DNA from 3 places in the Aeromonas sp. AE23HZ002T15 genome. Region 1 is predicted to be linked to each of the others. Evidence: riboswitches for the same ligand, from Rfam matches in the RefSeq annotation. Region 1 holds a riboswitch; each other region holds the start of a gene.
The links. A riboswitch is a leader RNA that binds a small molecule or an ion and turns the genes downstream of it on or off. The one in region 1 is predicted to bind cyclic di-GMP.
Positions count from the first base shown of each region.

Region 2: it holds a riboswitch for cyclic di-GMP, as region 1 does, so the genes downstream of both, ACT5M9_RS07205 (glycosyl hydrolase family 18 protein) here and ACT5M9_RS16325 (glycosyl hydrolase family 18 protein) in region 1, are expected to answer to the same signal.
Region 3: it holds a riboswitch for cyclic di-GMP, as region 1 does, so the genes downstream of both, lafK (lateral flagellar response regulator transcription factor LafK) here and ACT5M9_RS16325 (glycosyl hydrolase family 18 protein) in region 1, are expected to answer to the same signal.

Region 1 is NZ_CM201342.1:3,480,844-3,488,798, forward strand. It holds gene ACT5M9_RS16315 (3-phenylpropionate MFS transporter) at 1-711, shown strand, start outside; gene ACT5M9_RS16320 (hybrid sensor histidine kinase/response regulator) at 778-4,251, shown strand; cyclic di-GMP riboswitch class I at 4,455-4,541, shown strand; gene ACT5M9_RS16325 (glycosyl hydrolase family 18 protein) at 4,654-7,254, shown strand; gene ACT5M9_RS16330 (M66 family metalloprotease) at 7,603-7,955, shown strand, end outside.
Region 2 is NZ_CM201342.1:1,581,630-1,589,584, forward strand. It holds gene ACT5M9_RS07205 (glycosyl hydrolase family 18 protein) at 1-1,477, opposite strand, end outside; cyclic di-GMP riboswitch class I at 1,590-1,671, opposite strand; gene ACT5M9_RS07210 (ExeM/NucH family extracellular endonuclease) at 1,966-4,116, shown strand; tRNA gene ACT5M9_RS07215 (tRNA-Ala) at 4,265-4,340, opposite strand; tRNA gene ACT5M9_RS07220 (tRNA-Ala) at 4,396-4,471, opposite strand; tRNA gene ACT5M9_RS07225 (tRNA-Ala) at 4,530-4,605, opposite strand; tRNA gene ACT5M9_RS07230 (tRNA-Ala) at 4,670-4,745, opposite strand; tRNA gene ACT5M9_RS07235 (tRNA-Ala) at 4,774-4,849, opposite strand; gene gltX (glutamate--tRNA ligase) at 5,123-6,538, opposite strand; gene ACT5M9_RS07245 (methyl-accepting chemotaxis protein) at 6,788-7,955, shown strand, end outside.
Region 3 is NZ_CM201342.1:3,016,772-3,024,726, reverse strand. It holds gene lfiI (lateral flagellar FliI-like assembly ATPase LfiI) at 1-108, opposite strand, end outside; gene lfiH (lateral flagellar assembly protein FliH) at 101-793, opposite strand; gene fliGL (lateral flagellar motor switch protein FliGL) at 806-1,834, opposite strand; gene fliFL (lateral flagellar M-ring protein FliFL) at 1,821-3,560, opposite strand; gene lfiE (lateral flagellar hook-basal body complex protein LfiE) at 3,578-3,904, opposite strand; gene lafK (lateral flagellar response regulator transcription factor LafK) at 3,916-5,178, opposite strand; cyclic di-GMP riboswitch class I at 5,432-5,519, opposite strand; gene lfhA (lateral flagellar biosynthesis protein LfhA) at 5,714-7,789, opposite strand; gene flhB (flagellar biosynthesis protein FlhB) at 7,793-7,955, opposite strand, start outside.

The DNA of each region.
Region 1 (7,955 bases):
GGGGCTCTGGTGGGCAACTTCGGCAGCGACTGGGTGCTGCACACCATGGCGGCCGGCCTCTTGCTGATGCTGGTGCTGAGCCTGCTGCCCCTCAGTCCGGCCCCCCAGGAGTTGCAGGGGGAGCGGGCCAGGGCCTCCCTGAGAGAGACCCTGAAGTCCGCCTCAGTGCGGCGTTTCCTGCTCATCACGGCCCTGTTGCAGGGGAGTCACGCCGCCTACTACGGCTTCAGCGCCATCTACTGGAAGGCCGAGGGCTACAGCGGCACCGTCATCGGCTATCTGTGGGCCCTGGGGGTGGTGGCGGAGATCTGCATGTTCGCCGCCGACAAGCGCTTCCTGCAGCGCTTCGGTGCCCAGACCCTGTTCCTCATCGGCGCCGTCGGCTGCGTGGTGCGCTGGACCCTGCTCGGCGCCTCCAGCGAGCTCTGGGTGCTGGTGCTCGGCCAGCTGCTCCACGCGGTGACCTTCTGCGTCAGCCATCTGGGGGCCATCCGCTTCATGACCCGCCAACTGCCTGCCGAACAGATGATCCCGGCCCAGGGGCTCTATGCGGCCCTCGGTCTCGGCATGGTGGTGGCGGCCCTGATGACCCTCTGCGGCATGCTGTTCGAGCCCCTGGGTGGCGGCATCTTCTACCTCATGATAGGGGTGGTGCTGCCGGTCTTCGTGTTGCGCCTGCGCGAGACGGACCATGCCGGGAGCCGCCCATGATCCCCGCTTCGCGGCGCGGCCTCAGGGCGGCGCCTCTCCTCTATCTGGACAAGGGAGTCTGAGCAAATGCACCAAGGATGGTTGCTGATCGGGTTGTCGCTCGCCTACCTGGGCTTGCTGTTCCTCATCGCCTTCGTGGCGGACAAGAGCAAGCGTCGCCGCCTCAAGGGGCAACCCCTGCTCTACAGCCTGTCGCTGGCTGTCTACTGCACCTCCTGGACCTTCTTCGGCACCGTCGGTCAGGCCAGCGAGTCCCCTTGGTCCCCGGTGCCCATCTACCTCGGTCCCATGCTGGTGTTCCTGTTCGGCTGGCGGCTGCTGGCCCGTCTCATCCTGGTGGCCAAGCGCGAACACATCACCTCCATCGCCGATTTCATCGCCGCCCGTTACGGCAAGTCCCAGCGACTGGCCATGGTGATCACCCTGATTGCGGTGATGGGGATACTTCCCTATCTGGTGTTGCAGCTCAAGGCGATCGTCACCGGGCTGGATCTGCTGATGGCGAACTCTGTGCCGGCAGGACCCACCGGCAATACCGCGGAATTGGCCCTGGGGGTCACCCTCATACTGGCTCTGTTCAGCATCCTGTTCGGCACCCGCAACCTGGATGCCACCGAGCACCACAGAGGCATGGTGGTGGCCATCGCCTTCGAATCCCTGGTCAAGCTGCTCGCCTTCATGGCGGTGGGGGGGTTCGCGCTCTGGCTCATCATCGCCAAGCCGAGCGAGGCCCGGTCCCTGGTGGCCAGCGACTTCCTGAACGCCGTGGTGGATGTCTCCCCGGGCAGCCTGCTGGAGCTCGCGATTTATACCCTGGTGGCCATGTGCGCCGTCATCTGCCTGCCGCGCCAGTTCCACGTGACTGTGGTGGAGAACAACCAGGGTCAGGATCTGCACTGGGCGCGCTGGGTTTTCCCGCTCTATCTGTTCCTGATGGGGCTCTTCATCTGGCCCCTGGCCCTGGCGGGCAAGCAGTGGGTAGGGGCGGATCTGGGGTCGGATACCTATGTCATCAGCCTGCCCATGTCCCTGGGGTTCGACGACATGGCGATGCTGGCCTTCCTCGGGGGGACCTCGGCGGCCACCGGCATGGTGATCGTCTGCACCATAGCCCTGGCCATCATGGTCAGCAACGATCTGGTGCTGCCCGTGCTGCTGCGCCGCTTCTGGCAGCAGGGGCGGGACGAGCGGCTGATGCGGCTGCTGCTGCAGGTGCGCCGGGGCGTCATACTGCTGATCCTGCTGGCGGCCTGGACCCTCTATCTCTGGCTCGGGGATCTCACCAGTCTGTCGCGCATCGGCTACCTGTCGTTCGGGGCCGTGGCCCAGTTTGCCCCGGCGCTGTTGCTCGGCCTCTACTGGCGCCATGGCAACCGCAAGGGGGTCTACCTCGGTCTCGGCCTTGGGGTCAGCCTCTGGTTCCTCACCCTGCTGGCGGAGAGCGGCCTGCTGGCGGGCTCCCCCCTGGAGGCCCTGCTGGCGCCGCCGGACTGGCCTGCTTTTCGGGATCTGAGCATCGGGGCCTGGTGCATCTTCATCAGCCTGCTGCTCAACCTGGTGGGCTATGTGGCGGGATCCTTGCTGTCGCGGGCGGCGGTGAGCGAGCGGCTGCAGGCGGCGAACTTCGTCGGCAAGCCGAGCCGGGATCAGGCGACCCTCTATCAGGCGCGGGTCTCGGTCAAGGAGCTGGAGATGCTGGCGGCCCGCTTCGTCGGCTCCAGCCGGGTCAAGCGCGCCTTCGGCCGCTTCGCCGGCGAGCACGGCGGCACCCTGGCGCCCCAGATGCAGGCGTCGGCGGAGCTCATCGCCCACACGGAGCGGCTGCTGGCCGGGGTGTTCGGCACCTCGTCGGCGCGCCTGGTGCTGGCCTCCGCCCTGCAGGGGCGCAACATGCAGCTCGAGGAGATCGCCACCATAGTGGACGAGGCCTCGGATGTGTTCCGCTTCAACCGCGGCCTGCTGCAGGGGGCCATAGAACACATGGGGCAGGGGATCTCGGTGGTGGACAGGGAGCTCAAGCTGGTGGCCTGGAACCGGCGTTATATCGACCTGTTCCACTACCCTCCCGGCCTCATCCAGGTGGGGCGCTCCATCGAGGAGATCATTCGCTACAACGCCGAGCAGGGGCTGTGTGGCCCGGGGGAGATCGAGGCCCATGTGGCGCGTCGGGTCGCCTTCATGCAGCGCGGCAGCCCCCACGTCTCGGCCCGAGAGCGGCCGGATGGGCGGGTGATCGAGATGCAGGGCAACCCCATGCCGGCGGGGGGCTTCGTCATGACCTTCACCGACATCACCCCCTTCCGGGCGGCGGAGCGGGTGCTGCGAGAGGCGAACGAGCACCTGGAGGCTCGGGTGGCGGAGCGCACCCATGAGCTCTCCGAGCTCAACCGTCAGCTGCTGCTGGTGAACCAGCAGGTGGAGCGGGCCAATCACTCCAAGAGCCGTTTCCTCGCGGCGGTGAGCCACGATCTCACCCAGCCCCTCAATGCGGCCAAGCTGTTTACCTCCTCCCTGCTGGAGATGTTGCCCCAGGAGGGGGAGCAGGCCGCCGAGCAGATCCGCATCGCCCGCCATATCGATGATGCCCTGGGAGCGACCGAGGATCTCATCACGGATCTGCTGGACATCTCCCGGCTGGAGGCGGGCAAGTTCAAGGCGAAGAAGCTCGACTTCGCCCTGAGGGACGTGTTTGACAACCTCAAGGCGGAGTTCGGGGTGCTGGCTCAGGCGGGAGGCATCCAGTTCTCCGTGGTGGAGAGCCGGCTCGCGGTCCACAGCGACGTGCGCCTGCTGCGCCGGGTGCTGCAGAACTTCCTCACCAATGCGTTTCGCTACAACCCGGGGGGCCGGGTGTTGCTCGGCTGCCGCCGGCTCGGGGACAAGGTACGCATCGAGGTGTGGGACAACGGCCCCGGCATCCCCTTCGACAAGCAGGAGACCATCTTCGACGAGTTCTCTCGCCTGGACCACTCCCGCACCGCCCGCGAGCAGGGGCTGGGGCTGGGGCTCGCCATTGCCCGCGGCATCTCCCTGGTGCTGGGCCATCAGCTCTCATTGCGCAGCTGGCCGGATGTGGGCTCGGTCTTCGCCATCACCCTGAACCTCGCGGCTCGCCCCGTGATGCCGTTGCCGGTGGCGGCGCCCGTGGTGCGGGACAGTCAGCTGGAGGGGGTCAGGATCCTCTGCATCGACAACGAGGAGGACATACTCACCGCCATGGACTCCCTGCTGGGGCGCTGGGGCTGCGAGGTGCGCTGTGCCCAGAGCCTGGAGCAGGCGCAGTCGCTCATCGCGGGCGGCTTCCTGCCGCGCCTGGTGCTCTCCGACTATCACCTGGACGATGGCAAGACGGGTCTGCAGGCCCTGCACATGATCCGGCTGGCCCATGGCAACGGCATCGGCGGCATCATCATCAGCGCGGATCGCAAGAGCGAGCTGCAGGCGCAGATCCGCGAGCACGGCTTCGGCTATGTCAGCAAACCGGTCAAGCCCCTCAAGCTGAGGGCCCTGATGAACAGCCTCCTGTTGCCCATAGCGTGACTGCATTCACAGAATCCATCTTTGGCCCTTCTGGCTGATAACGGTTCTCATCCCGATGCATCGGCGACGTTGTCGCCGGTTTGCATGCATGATCGCAGCCAACTCTGAATAGTGAGTCCCTCTTACTGTCATTTCTACTAGGTGGCGTGAGGTTTTCTCTCATCTATAGTCATTCGGCGATTATTTTCATCGCAAACCAAGTTGTGCAAAAAAGGCAAACCGGATGAAAGTCCGGGACGCAAAGCCTCCGGTCTAAGGGTCAGAGTACCTAGGATAGCGGGGCCACCACAGGTTGTATCGTCCATGGAGCCAAGCCATGGTAGCGATGTTGTCTGCGTTACCTGTCAGGTTGCGTTGCCTTTTTCGTTGTTCATACCAATAACGAAATAAGGAAGTTCAACTATGTTCAGTCCAAAACATTCCCTGCTGGCGCTCCTGGTCGGGGGGATCTGTTCTACCTCCGCCTTCGCCGCCGCCCCCGGCAAACCAACCATCGGCTGGGGCGAAACCAAGTTCGCCATCATCCAGGTCGATCAGGCCGCCACCTCCTACAACAAGCTGGTCACCGTCCACAAGGATGGCGCCCCGGTCAGCGTGACCTGGAACCTCTGGTCCGGCGACGTGGGCCAGACCGCCAAGGTGCTGCTCGATGGTAAGGAAGTCTGGTCCGGCGCCGCCAGCGCGGCGGGCACCGCCAACTTCAAGGTCACCAAGGGTGGCCGCTACCAGATGCAGGTGGCCCTGTGCAACGCCGACGGCTGCACCCTCTCCGACAAGAAGGAGATAGTGGTGGCCGACACCGACGGCAGCCACCTGGCGCCGCTCAATGCACCGCTGCAAGAGAACAACAAGCCTTATGCCAACAAGTCCGGCAAGGTGGTGGGGGCCTACTACGTGGAGTGGGGGGTCTATGGTCGCAAGTTCACCGTGGACAAGATCCCGGCCAAGAACCTGACGCACATCCTCTACGGCTTCACCCCCATCTGTGGCGGCAACGGCATCAACGACAGCCTGAAAGAGATCTCCGGCAGCTTCGAGGCGCTGCAGCGCTCCTGCGCCGGCCGTGAGGACTTCAAGGTCTCCATTCACGATCCCTGGGCCGCGGTCCAGATGGGACAGGGCAATCTCACCGCCTTCGATGAGCCCTACAAGGGCAACTTCGGCAACCTGATGGCGCTCAAGAAAGCCAATCCAAACCTCAAGATCCTGCCGTCCGTGGGTGGCTGGACCCTGTCCGATCCCTTCTACTTCTTCAGTGACAAGACCAAGCGCGACACCTTCGTCGCCTCCATGAAGGAGTACCTGCAGACCTGGAAATTCTTCGATGGCGTGGACATCGACTGGGAGTTCCCCGGTGGCCAGGGTGCCAACCCCAACCTGGGTGGGCCGAACGATGGCGCTACCTATGTGGCGCTGATGAAAGAGCTGCGCGCCATGCTGGACGAGCTGGAAGCCGAGACCGGCCGCCAGTATGAGCTCACCTCGGCCATCAGCGCCGGCGGCGACAAGATTGCCAAGGTGGACTATCAGGCTGCCCAGCAGTACATGGATTACATCTTCCTGATGAGCTACGACTTCAGCGGCGCCTTCGATCTGAAGAACCTGGCTCACCAGACCAACCTCTACGCATCGAGCTGGGATCCGGCCACCAAGTACACCACCGACAAGGGCGTCAAGGCGCTGCTCGGCCAGGGGGTCACCCCGGGCAAGGTCGTGGTGGGTGCGGCCATGTATGGCCGTGGCTGGACCGGGGTCAATGGCTATCAGGCCGGCAACCCCTTCACCGGCACCGCCACCGGGCCCATCAAGGGCACCTGGGAGAACGGTGTGGTGGATTACCGCGATATCGTCAACAACCGCATGGGCGCAGGCTGGGAGCAGGGCTATGACGAGACGGCGGAAGCGCCTTACGTCTTCAAGGCCAGCACCGGGGACCTCATCAGCTTCGACAACGGTCGCTCGGTCAAGGCCAAGGGTCAGTACGTGCTGGCGAACCAGCTCGGCGGCCTCTTCGCCTGGGAGATCGATGCGGACAACGGCGACATCCTGAACGCCATGCACGAGGGGCTCGGCCACGGGGATGGCGGCACCACGCCGCCGGTCAACAAGCCGCCAGTGGCCAACGCCGGCAGCGATCTGAGCGCCACAGGCCCGGCCGAGGTGACTCTTAATGGCGCGGCCTCTCACGACCCGGAGAGCGGCGTGCTGAGCTACAGCTGGAAGCAGGTCTCTGGCCCGCAGGCCTCCCTGCTCGACGCTACCCAGGCCAAGGCCCGTGTGGTGCTGGATGCCGTCAGCGCCGACGTCAACCTGGTGTTCGAGCTGACCGTTACCGACGATCACAACCTCACGGCCAAGGATCAGGTGGTGGTGACCAACAAGGCGCCGCAACCGAACCTGGCCCCCGTGGTGACGGTACCGGCCACCGCCACCGTCGAATCCGGCAAGCAGGTGACCATCCAGGCCACCGCCTCCGATCCGAACGGCGACGCCCTGACCTATCAGTGGAGCCTGCCTGCTGGCCTCACCGCCACCGGTCAGAACAGCGCTACCCTGGTGGTCACTGGCCCGAGCGTCACCAGCGACACAGCCTATGACCTGACCCTGGTGGTGACCGACGGCTCCCTGGACGCCAGCGCCGGCACCCGTCTGACCGTCAAGCCGGTCAGCACGGGCGGTGGCTGCGAGGCGACCGATCCGGATGCCGTCAACCATCCGGCCTGGAGTGCCAGCGCCGTCTACAACACCAATGCCAAGGTGAGCCACAAGCAGCTGGTGTGGCAGGCCAAGTATTGGACTCAGGGCAACGAGCCGAGCCAGACCGCGGATCAGTGGAAGCTGCTGAGCGCGGTGCAGCTCGGCTGGAATGCCGGGGTGGCCTATAACGCCGGCGATCTGACCAACCACAACGGTCGCAAGTGGAAGGCCCAGTACTGGACCAAGGGTGACGAGCCCGGCAAGGCCGCGGTCTGGGTTGATCAAGGTGCAGCCAGCTGCAACTGATCGCCATCAAGGGAGAATGGGGCCTAGGCCCCATTCTTTTTATCGGCAGTTCAATCCGCGCCCAAAAGGTCCATGACGGGCGCGCCATCCAGCAGCGATCCTCGACCGAGAGAGGCGCCTAGTCGCCGGCCTGCTCGGGATCGAAGGAGCATATTTCGCCATCGCCGGGCCCTTGCACCGCGATGGGCCTGATGAATCAACACCCCGCTTGCAAGTTGGCTGACGCCACTTGCGGTCGGGAATGGCTTGCCGGGGCAATCCCGGCCAGGGCGTCGGCCGGTTTTTGGCTGTCAACGCCGGCGCTTCCCAGCAATAGGGCATGTGGACATGCCCATCAAGATGAGAACCATGACAATGAAAACAACGCACATCGCCAGCCTGATCATGGCCACGCTGGCAAGCGGCCCCCTGTTGGCCGCGGTTCAGGCACCCTCTCCCCTGGTGTTCAACGACAGGGCCCCCATCAACGATCTGCAAGGCTCTCTCGCGGCCCAGGTGCAGTTTGCCCAGAACCAGATCCTGCCGGCTCACCCCCAGGAGGGGGACAATCAGCCGAGACTGGTGGCCGAGCGCAAGAGTCTGCTGCTGGTGCGGCCCCTGCAGGCCGACACCAGCGTCCCCATGCAGCTGACGGCCAGGGATGGCGATGGCCAGCTCCTGGGCACCCTGACCCTCAATAATCCGGATCAGCTGCCCAAGCC
Region 2 (7,955 bases), 1.9 Mb from region 1:
CGTTGTCCAGCCGAGTGCGCAGTGTCTTCATCAGCACTTCATAGTTGGCAAACAGCTTGGCCCGACACTGGTTGGAGAGCGGGAAGTCGTTGGGGTTACCCGCGTCCTTCATGGAGGTGGGGTATTCATAGTCCACGTCCACGCCGTCGAAGCCGTACTGGCGGATGAAGCTCACAGCAGAGTCGGCAAAGGCGTTGATGCCGGCTGTGTTGACCGAGCAGTCGCCCTTGGTGGTGGCGGTATAGAAGCCGCGGGTATCGGCCCAGCCCCCCACCGAGATCAGGGTCTTCACGTCCGGATACTGCTTCTTGTACTTGGAGAGCAGGTTGAAGTGACCCTGATAGGCGAACTCGGGATCCATCTCGGCACCCGGCACCCCGCTCCAGGTCATCTTGGTGGCGGCGTCATCCACCTTGATGGTGTGGCTCTGCTCATCCACCGCCGCGAAGGCGTAGTTGATGTGGGTGATCTTGTCCCAGGGGATGTCGTTGACCAGGTAGGCGGGCAGACCGTTCTTGCCGGTGCGCCAGGAGGTGAAGTAACCGATGACACGGCGGGCATGGTCATCCCCCATGCACTCGCTGCCATCGGCGCGGTAGATCTGGCGCACGTCGCAGGAGAGGTTACCGCCTGTGGGGGGCAGGGCCGCCTCTTCCACCTGCACATCCACCTGGGCCGACTCGCCAGAGAGGCCACCCTTGTCGGTGGCCACCAGCTTGAGGCCGGTCAGCCCCTTGTTCTGGGGCGTCCAGTTCACCTGCCAGGGGGCGCTGGTGTCTTCGCCCACCTTCTGGCCGTTCACGAAGAGCTCGACCCTGGCCACGTCGTTGTTGGCGTCGGTGACATTGCCGCTCACCGCCGTGCTGCGACCCAGGGTCACCTTGGCACCGGCGGCCGGGCTAGCGATGCTCACCTTGGGCGCCTCGGGCGCCACCACGGCGGCGACATTGAAGCTGGCGCTGGCCTCGCCGAGCACCTTGCCATCCTTGTCCAGGGCGCGGGATGTCAGCTGGTGGGCTCCGACGCCGCTGGCGGTCCAGCTCGCCGACCAGGGGGCCGCGCTGCTCACCGCCACCTGGGTGCCATCGATCAGGTATTCGACCTTGACCAGGGCGCTGCTGTTGCCACCAAGGCTCACCGTCAGGGCGACCGGCGCCCCTTCGTTGACGCTGCTGCCGGCGGCGGGCGAGCCGATGGTGAGGGTCATGCCCGGCGTCGTGCTGCCATCGGTGAAGGGTTTCCAGGCATCGGCCCAGACGGTACCCACCCCGGGAGCATAGTGATAGGGCGAGGCGCCACACCAGCCGGAGTAGGGGAATTCCTTGCATTCGTAGAGGTTGCCCACGTTGCTGACGACGTCGCCAGCCTTGTAGGCGGTACCGGCCTGATAGGCGGGATAGGCGGCCTGCGCCCAGGCGGGCATGGCCGCGAGGGCAACCAGCATGGCGAGCCTGCTGGGCCTGAGGGTCTGTTGCATCTTGTTATCTTCCTTGTTGGTCTTGGCTTTTAATGACCGGGCAAAGCGCAACAGCAACAGGCGAAAGGGGTCGACAACAGGCCATGGACGGGCCACATACCCTCATGTCACCCGGGGAAGCCCCGCTATCTGTCATCGCTGGCAGACCGGAGGCTTTGCGTCCCGACATCACTGTCGGTTTGCTCTTTACCTGGGTTCCGTGAGGAACAGCCCGAGTATAGGAAGCAAGTGGCTAACACTCAATCTTCATTCTCAAAGAGAAATATGTAAACGCCGCCGTGCTCACACAATTTCGGCTTCGATGAGATGACATCTTTATCATCAATTTCATAGTGTTAGCTGTGTCAAAAAAATAGAGACAGCCTCTTTTGCTTCCCCATAATGTGCGCTGGTTCACTGGTATGAGCAGCCAGAAGTGTGACAATGCGCGCCCTTGGTTCAGGCACCAAGGCTATGGAAACACTGGCAAAAATAAAAAAGGAAACACAATGAAAGGTACCCCTACCCTGCTGTCACTGGCCGTGGGGCTCGCGCTCGCGTCCCCGTCACTCCAGGCCGCCGGCTTCAGCTGCCCGGCCGACAGCGCCCTCATCCCCATCCCCGCCATCCAGGGCAGTGGCGACAAGAGCCCCCTGGTCCCGGACGGTCAGTTCGAGAGCACCCAGAGCGTCTCGGTCAGGGCCGTGGTCAGCGCCCTCGGCGAGAGTCTGAACAAGGGCTTCTACCTGCAGGATCCGCAGGGGGATGGCGATCCCCAGAGCTCGGACGGCATCTTCGTCTATCTCAACGACAAGAACTTCGCAACCAAGTATCCGGGCATCAAGCCGGGGGCCGAGATCTGTCTGGAGGCCAAAGTCGAGGAGTATTACAACCACACCCAGCTCAAGCCCGTCTTCGACGGCGGCACGCCCCGTCTGCAGGTCTTGGCCCAGGGCACTGCCCCTGCCGCCACGGCGCTGCGGGTGCTGGAGGGGGAGACCCTGGCCCGGGCGCTGGAGCGCCACGAGGGGATGCGGGTGCGCCTCGATGCCGGCAGCGAGCTGAAGATCAGCCGCAACTTCAGCTACGACTACGCAGCCAGGCGCAACAACCTGGTGCTCTCTCACCTGGCCCCCCTGGTGAAACCGACCCAGCTGCACGTGGCCAATAGCGACGAGGCCAAGGCATTGGCCGAGGCCAATGCGGGCAACCGGGTGTTCCTCGAATCCGACTTCAAGGCCGCCGATGGCAAGCTGCCCTGGCTGCCCGCCTGGGAGCCCGAGCAGGGGTATCTGCGCATCGGCGATGCCCCGGTCAACCTGGAGGCTCTGGTCGGCTACAGCTACAACGAGTACCGGCTGATCGTGCCGAAAGAGCAGGCCATCACGGTCGGGGATCTGCTGCGCACCGACGAGAACGATCGCCTCCCTGCCCCTGCCCGCACCGCCGGCGCGGATCTGCGGGTCGGCAGCTTCAACGTGCTCAACTACTTCACCAGCCACTCCAGCGTGGGCGGAGCCCTCAACGTGCTGTGCAAGGATCAGGCGGATGCGGACAGCGCCAAGGGCTGCAACCGCGGCGCCAAGAGCCTGGAAGACTTCCAGCAGCAGCGCACCAAGATAGTCAACGCCATCACCGAGATGGACGCAGACCTGCTCGGCCTGATGGAGATGGAGAACAACGGCTTCGACGATCACTCCGCCATCAGCGACCTGGTCAAGAGCCTCAATGCCCAGCAGAAAGACGCCAGCCAACACTACGCCTTCGTCAGCCTGCCCAAGGCTTCGCTCGGCCAGGAACGCTACTTCGGCGGTGACGCCATCATGGTGGCCATGCTCTATCGCCCGGCCAAGCTGACTCCGAGCGGGGACGCCAGCGTAATCCTGCTGCCGGAGCAGCGTTACACCGTCGGTGGCGTTGCCAAGACCGCCGGTCAGCGCGACTCTCTGGTGCAGAGCTTCACCGTAACGGGCAGCAAGGATCCCCTGACTCTGGTGGTCAACCATCTGAAATCCAAGGGATCGGGCTGCTACGAGAACGGGGATGGCAAGACGGAGCCTGCGGATCTGCAGGGCAAGTGCACCGAGTTCCGGGTCAGCGCCGCCAAGGTGCTGGGGGAAGCGGTGAGCAAGTTGCCGGGCCAGGTGCTGCTGGTGGGGGACTTCAACTCCTACGCCAAGGAGGACCCGATCCGGGTGCTGACCGACTATGTGCCGGCCAGCAGCGATCGCAAGATCCGCTCCGCCTCCCACACCTTCATCGGTGAGCAGGCGTATGAACAGATAGGCCAGGAGGTAGGCAAGAGCTATGGTCTGGTGGACCTGAACGTCAAGTTCAATCAGGCCAAGGCCATCTCCTACAGCTATGAGGCCGAACTCGGCACCCTGGACTACGCCCTCGCGAACCCGGCCCTGGCCAAGAAGGTGGTGGCCGTCGCCGACTGGCACATCAACTCCTATGAGAGCAACCTGTTCGAGTACGGCCGCGGCTTCACCGGTGACATGATCAAGTCGGACAACCCGTTCAGCGCCTCGGATCACGATCCCATCATCGTCGACCTCAAGCTGCAGGAGCCGAGCAAGGACGGCGGTGGCGGTGCCATGGGCGCCCTGTTACTCGCCCTCTTGCCTTTGGCCTGGCGTCGCCGACATGCCCAATAATCCCAGCTGAATAACGAAAAAAGCCCGCGACAGTCGCGGGCTTTCTCATGTTGGCCATGTGATGTGTAAATGAAGAGGCGCTGGCCATGAAAAAACAAATGCCCGAACAAACAAAAAGGCCACCGCGATAACGGTGGCCTTAAGTATTTGGTGGAGCTACGCGGGATCGAACCGCGGACCTCTTGCATGCCATGCAAGCGCTCTCCCAGCTGAGCTATAACCCCAAATTTTACTCTTTAAACAAGCGGTTCTGGCGGCTGCTTGTTTCACTGCTAATAATGGTGGAGCTACGCGGGATCGAACCGCGGACCTCTTGCATGCCATGCAAGCGCTCTCCCAGCTGAGCTATAACCCCGAAATCTTTACTCTTTAGACAAGCGGTTCTGGTGGCCGTTTGTCTCACTGCGAAATAATGGTGGAGCTACGCGGGATCGAACCGCGGACCTCTTGCATGCCATGCAAGCGCTCTCCCAGCTGAGCTATAACCCCACAAAGGTCGGCCTGGGTGATACACACCGCACTGCCCTGGGTACTGCATTGTCAATCTGAAACCTGGTGGAGCTACGCGGGATCGAACCGCGGACCTCTTGCATGCCATGCAAGCGCTCTCCCAGCTGAGCTATAACCCCTTGGATTCCAGATTGTTCGAGGAGAATTTGGTGGAGCTACGCGGGATCGAACCGCGGACCTCTTGCATGCCATGCAAGCGCTCTCCCAGCTGAGCTATAACCCCAACTCACCTCGGTGCTACCAAAGTTATCTCTGGCAACGGAGGCGCATGATAGGCATCACCCGCTTTGCTGTCAACCCTAAAATATCACCGGCCGGAGCGTTTAGTCAAAATTCAGGCAGTTCGCTGTTTTTACCGCCAATCTCATCGCTATCTCCCTGTTTTATGTCACAAATCCCATTACAGCACCAAAACAAAGAGCCCCCGTTCGGGAGCCCTTTCTGGTCATTTACAGCGGCTTGTTCGGCCGTCTTGGAAAACCGACTGGCAGCGAGCTTACTCGGCAGCCATGCGCGCTTCGATGTACGCCAGGGCGCGATCGATGCGAGCCAGCACACGCTCCTTGCCCACCAGCGCCATCACGGCGTCGATGGCCGGGGATTGACCCAGACCTGTGACGGCGACGCGCAGCGGCATGCCGACCTTGCCCATACCCTGACCCAGCTCGGCGGCGGTGGCTTCGATCAGCTCGTGCAGTGCTTCGGTGGTCCAGGTCTCCAGCGCGGCCAGCTTGGCCTTGGCCAGAGTCAGCGGCTCTGCGGCCACACCGCGCAGGTGCTTCTTGGCGGCGGCCTCGTCGATGGCCTCGTACTCCTCGAACAGGTAGCGGCTCTGGGCGGCCACCTCCACCAGGGTATTGCAACGTTCCGCCAGCAGGGTCACCACCTGTGGCAGGGACGGGCCCTTGCTGGTGTCGATCTGCTGGTTTGCCATGTGCCAAGCCAGATGCTTGGCCACATAGGCCGGATCCAGGCTGCGCATGTAGTGGTTGTTCAGCCACAGCAGCTTGTCGGTGTTGAAGGCGGAGGCAGACTTGGAGATGGCGTCCAGGCTGAACAGCTTGATCATCTCCTCCAGGCTGAAGATCTCCTGATCGCCGTGGGACCAGCCCAGACGCACCAGGTAGTTCAGCAGGGCTTCCGGCAGGTAGCCGTCATCGCGGTACTGCATCACGGACACGGCACCGTGGCGCTTGGAGAGCTTGGCACCGTCGTCACCCAGGATCATGGAGACGTGGGCAAATTCCGGCACGGGGGCGTTCAGGGCCTTGTAGATGTTGATCTGGCGCGGGGTGTTGTTGATGTGGTCTTCGCCACGCACCACGTGGGTGATCTCCATGTCCCAGTCGTCCACCACCACGCAGAAGTTGTAGGTCGGCGCACCGTCGGTGCGGCGGATGATGAGATCGTCGAGCTCGGTATTCGCAAACTCGATGCGGCCGCGCACGTGATCGTCAAACACCACTGAGCCTTCGGTCGGGTTGCGGAAGCGAATGACGTGGGGCGCATCGGCCGGATGATCGTGGGCCGCATCACGGCACTTGCCGTCATAGCGCGGCTTCTCGCCGTTCGCCATCTGGCCTTCACGCAAGGCTTCCAGACGCTCCTTGGAGCAGAAGCACTTGTAGGCGCGACCGTCGGCCAGCATCTCGTCGATGAGACCGTTGTAGCGGTCGAAACGCTTGGTCTGATAGTAGGGGCCCTCATCCCAGTTCAGCTCCAGCCATTCCATACCCTCAATGATGGCGTCGATCGCCTCCTGAGTGGAACGTTCCAGATCGGTATCCTCGATACGCAGCACGAACTCACCGCCCTGGTTCTTTGCAAACAACCAGGAATAGAGTGCGGTACGGGCACCGCCGACATGCAAGAAGCCGGTCGGGCTGGGAGCAAAACGGGTTTTGACTTTCATCTTTAAGCCTTGTGTGGAGGGCCTTGGGCCAATTCATTAAAAAACCGACGCATTTTAGCACCGAGAAACCCGGATGGGAAAACCATGGCGCAACCGGGGAGAAAATAGGGCCAGGAGAGATAAAGACCACTATTTTTGAGTGGGATCTCAGAAGCGGGTTCGTTTTTCCGCTTAGCTAGTGCAGAACGCTGGAGAAATCTTCCGCCCTGCCGATAAATCAAACAACTCAGACCCTACAAGGAACGCAAGATGCAGTTTCGTTCTATTCAGAATCGCATCCTGGTGATGGCGGGGATCGCCATGACCACGGCACTGGTCATCCTGATCCTGCTCAACCAATACTCGGGCAAGCAGACCCAGCAACTGACCATAGCCTCCAGTCGCGCCGCCCTGCAGCAGGAGGCATGGCAGAAAGTGAGTGCCAACGCCCGCGCCGAGGCCGCCACCATCACCCAGCTGCTGCAGAAGGGGCTCTCCTATACCCAGCAGATGGCCAGCGTCTTCGCCCAGCAGCAAGGGGGCAAGCTGCCGCTCGATCGCCAGCAGGCCACCGACCTGCTCAAGGCCCAGCTCGGCCTGGAACCCCAGCTGTATGGCGCCTTCGCGGGCTTCGAGCCCAACGGCTTCGATGGCCAGGACAGCCTCTTCGCCGGCCAGACGGCGCTGGGCAGCGACAGCACCGGCCGCTTCGTCCCCTACTTCTACCGTGACAAGGAGAGCATAGGCACCGATCTGCTGCTCTCCATCGAGAAGAGCGACGCGGACGAGTTCGGCAACCCGGCCAACGACTACTACGCCTGCCCGAAACGGGAGGGGCGCTCCTGCCTCATCGACCCCTTCAAGGTGGACATCAACGGCCAGCAGGTGCTGGTGAGCACCATCACCACCCCCATACTGGTGGACGGTCAGTTCAAGGGGGTCGCCGCGCTGGATCTGGCGGTGGACTCCATCAGCCGTCAGGCCCAGTCCCTCAACAGCAACATCTATGACGGCAAGGGGGAGACCCTGATCGTCAGCGCCGCCGGCGTCATCACGGGCACCAGCGGTGATCAGAGCCTGCTAGGCGAGCGCGCCGACAAGCTGCTCGGCGACGGCTGGCAGCAGTACCTCAAACCCGAGGTGCAGCGCCAGGAGCTCACCGACGCGTTTCGCATCTCGGTGCCCATCGCGGTGCCTGGCATGAGCCGCAACTGGGCCATCATCGTCACCCTGCCCTATCAGGTGGTGCTGGCGGGGGCGGACGAGCTGGAGGCCCAGCTCGCCGACATGAATCGCTCCGCCATGACCCAGCAGCTGGTCGGCGCCCTGCTGGTGCTGGTGCTGGCTCTGGCTACCATGCTGGTGATCGCCCGCAGCATCACTGGCCCCATCCGCCAGATGGTCAGCCTGGTGGACGACATCGCCGACGGCGAGGGGG
Region 3 (7,955 bases), 460 kb from region 1:
CAGGGTCAGCCCGGTGACCCGCACCAGGCGGCCATAACGGCGAAAGGCCGGCACCTCGTCCAGCTCGCTCAGGGCCGAGTTCAGGACCCGCTGCAGGGACTCATGCATCCTTGGGCAAGGCCAGGGTCTGGTTGAGCTGATCGATGCAGCGGTCGAGGCGCTCCTTGGTGTTGATCTCGATCACAGCCGCTCGGGTCTCGATCCTGGCGTCCCCGACCCCCAGGGCTCCGTCCACCTGCAGCGGCCACTTCTCGCAGCGGGTCACCCCCTGCTCCGCCAGCCGCTGCCGGTCACCCTCGCTGAGATAGATGACCAGATCCTCGGATTCGCTGGGCAGGGTGGCCATGGCCTGTTCGACCTGCTGCAACACCTGCTGGGGATTGAGGGTGAATTCGGCCTGGATCACCCGCTTGGCCACCTGGGCGACCAGCTGGGCGATCAACTCCTTTTGCTCCAGCATGCGGGCCTGGGTCAGGGACTCCCACTGCTGCTGCAACTTGGCGAAGGGGACCATGGCCTGATCGAACGAGGCGCGCCCCTCGGCCAGCCCCTGGGCCAGGCCGCGGACCTGCCCCTGTTGCAGCCCCTTGGCCTCCCCTTCGATGAGACCGCTGGTCAGCCCCTGCTGGTAGCCGGACTGGTAGCCATCGGCCTGTCCCTGCTCCAGCCCCTGCTGATAGCCATACTCGAACTCTTCCTGTTGGCTCTGGGCCTCCTCCCCGCTCTGTCCCAGGGCCGGGAAGCGGTAGAGACGGGTGGCGCCTGCCGCCAGTTTGCGAACCTGCTGACTCATGGCTCTCTCCTGTTAGCTGACGGTCGGCTCTTCGAACAGCTGGAACTCGAGCTCGCCCTGTTCCACCAGCTCCCGCACCATCTGCATCACCTCTTCCCGCGCCTGCTCGACCTTGCGCAGGGAGACGCTGCCCTGATCCTGGATCTGGGCCTCCAGCGCCTGCGCCATCCGCTTCGGCATGGCACCCAGCACCACCTTGCGGAAGCTGGCTTCGGTGTTTTTCAGGGCCAGCGCCAGCAGATCCGCCGGCAGCTCCTGCACCAGGCGCTGCAGGGTGTCGTCGCTCTGACGACGCAGAGCCATGAAGTCGAACATGTTCTTCTCGATCTCGAGGGCCATGTCCCCGTCATGCTCCCGCAGCAGGGAGAGCATCTGCTCCTTGTTGCCCTGATAGCGGTTCAGGATGTCGGCGACCTGGCGCACCCCGTTCACCTTGGCGCCGGACTGATCGGCCACATAGGCGAGGCAGCGATCCAGCGTCAGCCGCAGTTCCGCCAAGACGTGTTCGCTGACCGAACTCAGGCTGGCGACCCGCACCAGCAAGTCGTCGTGCACCGAGCCCGGCAGGGCGTCGAGCACGGCCGACGCCGTCTGGGGGGGCAGGAAGGCGAGCAATACGGCCTGCATCTGCGGGTGTTCGTTGCGGAAGAAGCGGGCCAGTACATCGGCGGGCACCCACTGCAGGCGCTGGATGTCCTGGCTCATGACATCACCGTAGAGGCTGTCGAGCAGGCTGCGGGAGAGCCGCTGCCCCAGCGCCAGATCCAGAGTCTGCTCCAGATACTCCCTTGAGGCGCTGCCGATGCCGCTCTGCTCACGGTACTGGTTGAAGAACTGCTGCAGGGTCCATTTGGCCTCGATGGAGCTCACCCCGGAGAGGCCGGCCATCTTGGAGATGAGGCGCTGCACCTCATCCCGGGAGAGTTTCTGCATCACCTTGGCGGCCGCCTCTGTGCCCATGCTCAGCAACAGGATGGCGGCCTTCTCGAGGTTGTCGATATCGATGTCGACCGCACTCTGGTTCAGATTAACGTTGTTCATTGCCACTCACCCATTGTCTGACCACTTCCGCCACCCGGGCCGTGTCTTTGTCTACCAGCAGTTGCAGGTGCTTGAGCTGAACCTCCAGCTCGGAACCGGGTTCAGGCAGGGCCTCCAGATCCAGCGAGGAGAACTGGGGATCCACCCTGTGTTCGTTCTGCAGCAGGCTCTTGCCAAGCGGCGATCCCTCGAGCTCGCCATCCCCTTCCCGGCGCATGGAGAGACCGACCTGGGGTTCCAGCTCCTCATCCTGCTCCTGTTCAGGCTCGGCTTCAGGGTATTGCTGGGTCCGCACCAGGTGCTTCACCAGGGGGCGGATGCCGAAGAACACCAGGGTCAGCCCCAGCAGACCGCCCACCAGGTAGCGCAGGGAGTCCTGCCAATAAGGGGTCTCCAGCCAGCTGGACTCGGGCGGCGTGACCGGCACGGCGCCGGTGAAATCGAATACCTGCAGGCTGATCTGATCGCCGCGGGCACTGTCGAAGCCGACCGAGCGCTCCACCATCTGGCGGATCTGATCCAGCTGAGCGGCGCTCCAGCCACCCTCAGGGCCTATCTGCTGATTCAGCAGAATGGAGACGTTCATCCGCTCGAGGCGACCCTGCTGATAGCGGGTGTGCACTATGGTGCGGCTGTTCTCATACTGCTTGCTGACTTCCTGGCGCTCGGTGCGGGTGTCATTCTTGGGGGGCTCGGGGGTCGCGGCCCCCTCCTGCGCGGCCTGATCGGCCTGGGGTGCCGTCTCGGGAGGCCGGTTGGAGAGCGCCCCCGGAATGCCGAGAGCCAGCGCGTCTATGGTCTTGTCAGACTTGTTGGATTCCTTGGTCACCACGCCGTTGGGATCCAGCTGTTGCTGAGTCTCCTCCACCGCGTTGAAGTTCACGTCCGCGGCTATCTGCACCCGGAAGTTGCCGGTGCCCAGCATGGGGTAGAGCATGTCGTTGGCCCGCTGGCGGATGTACTGCTCCAGCTTGCGCACATATTCCATCTGCTGGACGCTCTGCTTGCCAAAGCCCGCCTTGTCGCCCATCTCGGCGCTCAGCAGCTGGCCGGCCTGATCCACCACGGTCACTGCCCCGGGCTTCATGCCGGAGATGCTGCCCGCCACCAGGTTCGCGATCGCCTCGACCTGGCCGGGTTCCATGGACTGGCCAGGCTGCAGATCCAGCATCACGGAGGCGCTGGGTTTCTCTTCATCGCGACCGACAAACAGGGTTCGTTTGGGAATGGCTAGGTGGACACGGGCGCTGCGCACCGCATCCAGGGAGATGATGGTCCTGGCCAGCTCCCCTTCCAGGGCATGGCGATAGCGGGCCCCTTCCATGAATTCGCTGGTGCCGAGGCCGGTGACGTTGTCCAGCCCCTCGAGGCCGGCCGGCATGGCGGCTCTGACGCCGCGGGCCGCCAGGGCCATACGGACGTGGGCGAGCTGGCTCTCGGGCACCAGGATCTGGCCTGTGCTCTTCTCCAACCGGAACGGCACCTGCTCTTTTTCCAGCATCTCCATGATATTGGCGGTGTCGTAGAGCTCCTGCTTGCCGTAGAGGGGGACGTAGTTCTTGCTGGAGGTCCACAGTATGACCACTATGGTGCCCGCCACGATCGCGGCAAGCAGCGCTATGGTCAGGATGGATTTGTTGTCCCGGGAGAGGGTGCGCCAGTTGCGCATCCCTTCCTGAACCCGTGCCATCAGGGAGACAGATGCCCCCTGGGAGGAGGATACCAATTCAGTCATCACCAACCTCAGAGCGGCATGCGCATGATGTCATCGAAGCCGGTCATCAGCTTGTTGCGCACCTGCATCAGGGCGGAAAAGCTGAGGCCGGCCTTCTGGCTGGCCACCATGGCCCCCACCAGATCGTCGCTCTGACCCGCATCGACTGCGGTCATGAGCCTGGACGCTATATTCTGCTGTTCGTTCACCCGCCCGACGACATCTTTCATGGCATCGCTGAACGAGACAGTCGATGCCTCGTTTGGTTCGATGGAAGGAGCTTGGTTGGCGACTCGCTGCATTTCCTGCATCTGCTGCAGGAGTGTCACCTGTGATGACATCATCTCAATCTTCACTCGGTTATCCCTTAGTTCTGAATCTGCTGCTCGACATCGATGCCTTGCTCACGCATGGCCGCCAGCTTGTATCTAAGTGCCCGGGTCGTCATCCCGAGGGCTTCCGCCGTCCGGGTGCGGTGACCACGAAAACGGCGCAACGTCTCCAGGACGAATTGAAATTCCGCATGCCGTTTGGTCTCGCTGAGCCCCTCGGGGGCCGCGAGGGCCTGCGACAACGGGTTGTCAGCCTCCGCTGCGTAATGGGGCAGCATCAAATCGACGGCCTGAATATGCAATCCGCGAGCCATAATTAAGGCCCGCTGGATGACGTTATCCAGTTCACGGACATTGCCGGGCCAGTCGTAGGAGAGCAGCTGCCTGCTGGCCCCCTCGCTCAGCCGATAACCCTGCTGGGCGGCGTAGCGTTCGATGAAGTGGCTGGCCAGGGGCAGGATGTCGTCGGGCCGCTCCCGCAGGGCGGGCCAGTTCATGGGCAGCACATCGAGCCGATAGAACAGGTCTTCGCGAAACTCCCCCTGTGCCACCAGCGTCCTCAGATCCCGGTTGCTGGCGGCGATGATCCGCACATCCAGCGGGATCACCTGATGGCTGCCGAGCCGCTCCACCTCCTTCTCCTGCAATACCCGCAGCAGCTTGGCCTGCAGCGCCAGGGGCAACTCTGAGATCTCGTCGAGCAGCAGGGTGCCCCCCTGGGCCAGCTCGAACTTGCCCTGCTGGCTGGCGGTGGCGCCGGTGAAGGCCCCCTTGCTGTGACCGAACAGGATGGACTCGAGCATGGCCTCCGGGATGGCGGCGCAGTTGATGGCTACGAAGGGTTTGTTCGCCCGGTTGGACATGTCGTGGATGTAGCGGGCCAGCCGCTCCTTGCCCGTCCCCGACTCGCCACCGATGAGGATGGTGGCCGAGGTCTTGGCGGCGCGCCTGGCGAGTTGCAGTACCTGCAGGCTCAGGGCAGAGGTCGCGACCAGGTTGGGAATGGCCTGGCGCAGTCGCAAGGCCCCCCTCACCACATCGAGGATCTGGCGCTGGCTGAAGGGCTTGATGATGTAATCGATGGCGCCGGCCCGCATGGCTTCCGCCGCCAGGTAGGCCTGATCCTCATTGACCAGGATGACGCAGTCGGCCCCCGTCAGCTCATGCACCCTGGAGGGGCCGGCTTCGGTCATGACCGCCATGTCGAGCAGGATGAGATCCACCGAATGGCAGGAGAGGAATTGCTTGGCCCGGGAGATGGAATCCTGGCAGGAAACCCGGTAGCCGCAATTCAACAACATCTCCCCAATATCGTTTCCATTTGATAACGATGAGGAGACAAATAATAAATGTGCGTGCGATTCAACACCGACGGGTATTGAATTTTCCTTGATAGATAAATCAGAAAACATATTAACCCGAACCTGTGATTGCACATGAATCAATCAACAGAACTGACCGTGATAAATAAAAACGCACCACGACAAGAATAACGCTTCTTAATTGAGCGCTTACCTTATAGTGGTATGAAAACAAGGCGAGAATCATGGCCTTGGTAACCCCGCTATCGTTAGCATCAATGCTGTTAGACCGGAGGCTTTGCGTCCTGACTTTTCAGTTCAGTTTGCCTTTATCATGCGACGACCCGTATTAGGATGGCATGGCTTTGTTATCCTTAAAGCCATGAGATACACCTGATTGTTTGTATTTTGTTATTTATTCCAGTGTGCATCACGTCAAAAGCCGTCACATCATAACGGCTTTATATGACAATTCAAGTAGATATGCGGAATAACCACTTCCTGATCAAGATGTTGACATGGCAATTCAACTTCAGCCGAGGGTGCCAATTACCTCCACCCGCAAGTCTTCCGGGATCTCGTTATAAGAGAGCACTTTGAGACCTTTTGAGAAGGAGCGGGCATAGCGGGCGATCAGGGGTCTGAGCTGGGGCATGACCACCAGCACAGGGGCATAGCCCTGCTGCTGCAACTGCTCCTTCACCAGCGGCATGTTCTGCTGCAACTGGGCCAGCAGCTGGGGATCCACCGGGAAGCTGTCCAGCTGGATCTTACCCTGCTGCTGGGACTGGTTCATGGCGCTCAGCAGCGTCTGCTCCAGCCTGTCATCCAGGGTGAAGGCCGCCAGGATGTCCCGGGAACCGATGGCCTGCCTGACGATCTGCCGCCTCAGTGCGCAGCGCACGTCCGAGGCCAGCAGGACGGGATCCTTGGTCAGCTCGCTCGCATCCAGCAGGGTGGTAGCTATGGTGCGGATGTCGGTGAGGCTGATCTGCTCTTTGAGCAACTGGCGGAACACCCGCAACTGCTGCATCTGGGTCAGGGCCAGGTTGAGCTCCTCCGCCAGCCGGGGGGACTGGACCGCCAGGTACTGGCCCAGCTTGCCCACCTCGTCATGGCCGAACAGCACATCCAGCTGCTCCCTCAGCAACTTGCTGGTATGGGTGGCGATGACGGTGGCGGAATCCACCACTGAATAACCCAGGTTCAGCGCCTTGGCCTTGTTGTCCGGGGAGATCCAGACCGCATTCATGCCGTAGGCCGGATCCTGGGTCAGCTCGCCATCCAGGGCGCCATAGGTCTCCCCGCTGCTGATGGCCATCAGCCGCTGGCAATCCACGTTGCCCATGGCCAGGGCGATGCCGGAGAGCTTGATGCGATACTGGTCCGGCTGCAGTTGCAGGTTGTCCCGCACCCGGATCTCGGGCAGCAGGAAGCCATATTGCTCGGAGAGAGTCTTGCGAATGCCGCGCACCCGGGCCAGCAGCTCGGCCCCCTTGTCCGCCTCCGCCAGAGGCACCAGCCGATAGCCGAGCTCGATGGCGACCGTGTCCACGGGGGCGAGATCCTGCCAGTCCAGCCCCTGTGGCTCGGGCTGCACCATCTGCCGGGTCAGCTCCTCGGCCGCATCCAGCGCCGGATCCTGGGCCCTGCGCTTGCTGACGCTCCAGCCGGTCCAGGCCAGCACGGCGGCGAAGCTGAGGAAGGCCAGCATGGGCATGCCCGGCACCAGCCCCAGGATCAGCATGATGGTCGCCGCCGTGTAGATGACACGGGGCGAGGCCAGGATCTGCTGGCCGACCTGATCCGACATCTCCCCCTCGTCGCTGACCCGGGTCACTATGATGGCCGCGGCGGTGGACATCAGCAGGGAGGGGATCTGGGCGACCAGACCATCACCTATGGTGAGCAGGGCATAGATGCGAAACGCATCGGAGACCGGCAGGGAGTGCTGGAAGATACCGATGGCCAGGCCACCCACCAGATTGATGATGAGCACCAGCAGACCGGCGATGGCGTCGCCGCGCACAAACTTGGAGGCCCCGTCCATGGCCCCGTAGAAGTCGGCCTCTCTGGCTATCTCCTCCCGGCGGGTCTTGGCCTGATGCTGGTCCAGGATACCGGCGTTGAGATCGGCATCGATGGCCATCTGCTTGCCCGGCATGGCGTCCAGGGTGAAGCGGGCTGAGACCTCGGAGATCCGCTCTCCCCCCTTGGTGATGACCACGAAGTTGATGATCATCAGGATCACGAACACCACCAGACCGACCACATAGTTGCCGCCGATGACCACCTCACCGAAGGCCTGGATCACCTTGCCCGCGGCCTCGTGCCCCTCGTGGCCGTGCAGCAGCACGACCCGGGTGGAGGCGACGTTGAGGGACAGCCGCATCAGGGTGGCGACCAGCAGCACGGTCGGGAACACGGAGAAGTCCAGCGGCCGGCGGGCCGAGACGGAGACCAGCAGCACCAGCACCGCCAGCACTATGTTGAAGGTGAACAGGGCATCCAGCAGCCAGCCCGGCAGAGGCAGGATCATCATCGCCAGTATGGCCAACAGCATCAGCGGGATAGCTGTATAGGATTGGGTCAATACACGCCAGTTCACAACTTACCTCTCAGGTTGACGTAACTCGGGCGGCACATGCAGGGGAGCGAGGGGGTTGGGTTTCTTCCCCCTGCCTGCCTCATAGGCCCGTAGCTGCAATACGTGATTCAATACATAGGCGACCGCGGTATACAGGCCCGCCGGCACTTCCTGATCCACCCGGGTG